Regions from separate parts of the Gordonia sp. GN26 genome, predicted to be linked through region 1. Evidence: predicted binding sites of a transcription regulator. Region 1 holds the regulator's gene; the other holds the start of a gene.
The links. The regulator LexA, encoded in region 1, represses DNA repair genes until DNA is damaged. The targets are predictions, from matches to a motif close to CGAACANNTGTTCG.

Region 1 (2,398 bases):
GTGGCGATCCTGGCCAACGTCGCCGACGGGTCGTCGGCCCGCGCGGCCACCGACCATGCGGTGGAGGGTGTCGGACTGTTCCGCACCGAACTGGCCTTCCTCGAACGCGCCGACGAACCGACGGTGGAGGAGCAGGCGGACATCTACCGCGAGGTGCTCGACGCATTCGGCGGCCGCAAGGTCGTCATCCGCACCCTCGACGCCGGCTCGGACAAACCACTGCGCTTCGTGAACCAGCCCGAAGAGGCCAACCCGGCGCTCGGCGTTCGCGGCGACCGGATCGCCCTGGCGCACCCCGAGATCCGCGCCCACCAGCTCGACGCCATCGCGCGCGCCGCCGAGGGCTCCGAGACGAGCCCCTGGGTCATGGCGCCGATGATCGCCTCACCGGCCGAGGCGGCGGCCTTCGCCGCGCAGGTGCGCGAACGGGGACTGACCCCCGGGGTCATGATCGAGGTCCCCGCCGCCGCGATCCTCGCGCCGGCGATCCTGGCCGAGGTCGACTTCGTCTCGATCGGCACCAATGACCTCACGCAGTACACGATGGCCGCCGACCGGATGTCGGCCGACCTCGCATCCCTGACCGATCCGTGGCAGCCGGCCGTTCTGCACCTCATCGCGACGGTTGCGCGGGCCGGACGGGATCGGGGGAAACCGGTGGGCGTGTGCGGCGAGGCGGCGGCGGACCCGATCCTCGCCTGTGTGCTCGTCGGACTCGGGGTGACCTCGTTGTCGAGTGCTCCGGTGGCGGCCGCTGCGGTCGGTGCCCGGCTCGCCGACGTCACGCGAGCAACCTGCGAAAACGCAGCGGCAGCCGCGCTCGCCACCACCGATCCGGCTGCGGCTCGCGCGGCTGCCGCCGCGGTTCTCGAGAGCTGAGGGGTCAGATTCGCCGCATCACGGTGACGACCTTGCCGAGGATGACGGCCTCGTCGCCCGGGATCGGGTCGAACAGCTCGTTGTGCGGCATCAGCCAGACATGACCCTTCTGGCGTTTGAAGGTCTTGACCGTGGCCTCGCCGTCGATCATCGCGGCGACGATGTCACCGTTGTCGGCCACGTTCTGCTGGCGGACGACCACCCAGTCGCCGTCGCAGATCGCAGCGTCGATCATCGACTCGCCGACGACCTTCAGCAGGAACAGCGAACCCTCGCCGACGAGCTCGCGGGGGAGCGGGAAGACGTCCTCGACGGCTTCTTCCGCGAGGATCGGACCACCTGCGGCGATCCGGCCGAGCACCGGCACGAAGGTGGGCTCGGGCAGTGCGCCTCCGGTCGGTGACGTGGGCGTCGGCGGTTCGCTCGGCGCGATGTTGACCGCACGCGGACGATTGGCGTCCCGCTTGAGCAGGCCCTTGCGTTCGAGTGTCCGCAACTGATGGGCGACCGAGGAGGTCGAGGTGAGACCCACCTCGTCACCGATCTCGCGGATGCTCGGCGGGTAACCGCGTTCGCGCACGGATTTGCGGATCACCTCGAGGACTCCGCGCTGCCGCGGCGTCAGCGAGGCCTCGGCCGCTGCCATGTCTGCCGGGGTGACGGGCTCGTCGGCGCCCCGCGCTCCGGTGCGCTTACCGCCGTCATCGCTCATGATCGGGCTTCCTCTCGATTCCGAACGTGCTGGTAGATCGCTTGTCTGCCGACGACCCTAGCCCAGAATGCCGACCGCATCAAACATTTGTTCGACGTGTCGCGAGACAATTGTCGGAGTGCCGTGCTACAAATTCGAACATCAGTTCATCGAACAGGTGATCGACACTCGAACAGTTCGAACGCCGACGACGCAGTCGGACGCACGGACAGAGTTCGACCGGAAACACGGAGGGCACCATGCGCACCGCCACTCTCATCGACCCCGTCCGCTCCACCGATCCGGTCCGCGGTGACGTCCTGGAACGTCCGCGCCCGATGCGCCGCGGCGACGGCCGCCGTCCCGCCGACGGCCGCCCGGTGCCGGAGTCGGCGGTTCTGGTCCGTCGGGTCGCCTCCACCCAGTGCGCCTCGCCGGTCGGCCTGCGCGGTCGGGGACCCGTCGTCCCGGCCCAGCATGCCGCGCAGCCCGCCCCCTCGGCGGTCATCCGCCGGCGCCGGCGCGCGGCGACGGCAATCCTCGCCGGCGTCGGACTCGCGCTGGCGGTGTGGGTCATCGCGGTCGTCGGGCAGAACTACGCCGCGACGGTCACGCCTTCCTCGGTCGGCACCGAGGTCGTCCACGTGCGCTCGGGCGACTCGCTGAGCACCATCGCATCACGCGTCGCCCCGGAGATGCCCCGCGAGGCGGTCGTCGACGAGATCATCCAGCTGAACGACCTCCCGTCCAGCGGCCTGCGCGTCGGCCAGCCCCTCCTCGCCCCCCGGTATCACTGAGCGCGGGCGGTATCCTCGATGTCACAGGGAC
Region 2 (2,398 bases), on a different contig from region 1:
ACCCGTCGCTGACGATCACCGCCCAGGCCGAACGCGCGCTCGCCATGTGGCCGAATGCCGGTGAGGCCGACCCGCGTCCGGAGCTCGGGTCGGCGTACCAGCCGATCTCCCCGGTGCCGCCGGTGCGTCCGACGGTGCCCGACTACGCGCCCGCCGCGCTGCGGTTGCCGATCACGCCGATCTCCAACGCCGGCTGAGGATTTCGTAGAAGTTGTGGGCGTATGGCGTCCACAACTTCTACATCCCCTCCTTACTGATCACCACACCCCCGGCGGCCGCAGCTGAATGCTGATCCGGGCGCCGACGCCGCGCACCTTGGGGACCGCGTGTTCCCACGTGCGCTGGCAGCTGCCACCCATGACCAACAGGTCACCGGACGACAGGGTGAACTTCAGCGACTTCCCGCCGCCCCGCGGCCGCAGCATCAGCGGCCGTGGGGCGCCGAGGGAGATGATCGCGACCATCGTGTCGTGCGTCGACGCCCGGCCGATGCGGTCCCCGTGCCACGCCACCGAATCGTTGCCGTCGCGGTAGAGGCTGATCCCCGCGGTCGCGAAACCTTCCGGCAGCTCGTCGCGGTAATGCCGCGAGAGCGATGACCGCATCTCGGTGATCAACCCGTCTGGGAACGGATCGTCTTTCTGATAGATCGAGACCAGCCGCGGGACGTCGACGACGCGGTCGTACATCTGTCGTCGCTCGGCTCGCCACGGCACATGACGTCGAAGCCGATCGAACAACTCGTCCGGCCCGCTGATCCAGCCCGGGCACAGGTCCACCCACGCGCCGTCGGTGAGTGGACGCCGCGTCATCGAGGTCGACAGGTCCGAGAGCGCCGGTTCCGCGGCGACCTCGGCGAACAACGAGCCCTGGATGCCGATGGACATGCCCACCACCGTACACCTAGATCGAACGCACGTTCGATAAACCGCTCACTGGTTCCGTTCGCGCTCACCTTTGACGAGTGAGCGCGAACGGAACGAGTGAGCGAAAGTCGGGCTACTCCCCGCCCAGATGTCCGCTCAACCGGCCGTGGCGTTCGGCGCTGGCGTCGTCGAGCCCAACGATCGTGACGTCTTTGCCCTTGGCCTTGTACTTGGTGGTGATGGCGTCGAGGGTCGCAACCGACGACGCATCCCACACGTGCGAGTCACTCATGTCGATGACGACGTGGGACTCGTCGGCGGTGTAGTCGAACTGGTAGACGAGGTCATTGCTCGACGCGAAGAACAGCTCGCCGCGGACCTCGTACACGCGGGTGTCGGGGTCGGGCCCGGCGACCACCACGACCTCCGTCATGTGCGCGACGCGACGCGCGAACAGCACCGACGCGGTCAGTACGCCGACGACGACGCCGTACGCGAGATTCGACGTCGCGACCGTCACCGCGACGGTCGCCAACATGACAGCGGTCTCCGACCGGGGCATGCGGCGCAATGTCTTCGGGTTGATGGAATGCCAGTCGAAGGTGCCGACCGACACCATGATCATCACCGCGACCAGTGCCGCCATCGGGATCTTGGCGACCACGTCACCCAGTCCCACGACGAGGATCAGCAGAAAGACACCGGCCAGGAACGTCGAAATCCTTGTGCGCGCACGGGATTCCTTGACGTTGATCATCGTCTGCCCGATCATCGCGCAACCGCCCATGCCGCCGAAGAAGCCCGTGACGAGGTTGGCGATCCCCTGCCCGACGGCCTCGCGGGACTTGTTGGAGTGGGTGTCGGTGATGTCGTCAACGAGCTTGGCGGTCATCAGCGACTCGAGGAGGCCGACGATCGCGATCGCGAGAGCGTACGGCGCGATGACGGACAAGGTGTCCCAGGTGAACGGAACGTCGGGCAGCAGCAGTGTCGGCAGACTGTCCGGGAGTTCGCCCTCGTCACCGACATTCGGCACCTTGAGGCTCGCGATGAGGGTGACCGCGGTCAGCAGCACGATGGCGACCAACGGCGCCGGCACGATGGTCGTCAGGCGCGGGAACAGGACGATGATCGCGATGCCGATCGCCACCATCGGATACACCAGCCACGGCACGCCCAGCAGGTGCGGCACCTGCGCGGAGAAGATGAGGATGGCCAGCGCGTTGACGAAGCCGACCATCACGCTGCGCGGGATGAACCGCATCAGTTTCGCGACGCCGAGCGCGCCGAGGAGCACCTGGAGGATGCCGCCGAGCAGGACCGCGGCGATCAGGTACTGCAACCCGTGGCTCTCGACCAGTGGCGCGACCACCAGCGCGACGGCTCCGGTGGCGGCCGAGATCATCGCGGGACGACCGCCGACGATCGCGATGGTCACCGCCATGGTGAACGACGCGAACAGGCCGACGCGCGGGTCGACGCCGGCGATGATCGAGAACGAGATGGCCTCGGGGATCAGGGCCAGTGCGACG

Region 2: a site for LexA is predicted at 910-923, ahead of OK17_RS13895 (alpha-ketoglutarate-dependent dioxygenase AlkB). Genes of this name have one in related genera too.

The regions. Positions count from the first base shown of each region.
Region 1 is NZ_JSYC01000007.1:61,280-63,677, reverse strand. Features, by position in the region: gene OK17_RS01755 (putative PEP-binding protein) at 1-879, shown strand, start outside; gene lexA (transcriptional repressor LexA) at 884-1,591, opposite strand; gene OK17_RS01745 (LysM peptidoglycan-binding domain-containing protein) at 1,831-2,367, shown strand.
Region 2 is NZ_JSYC01000058.1:9,472-11,869, forward strand. Features, by position in the region: gene OK17_RS13890 (GMC oxidoreductase) at 1-197, shown strand, start outside; gene OK17_RS13895 (alpha-ketoglutarate-dependent dioxygenase AlkB) at 258-887, opposite strand; gene OK17_RS13900 (SulP family inorganic anion transporter) at 1,000-2,398, opposite strand, start outside.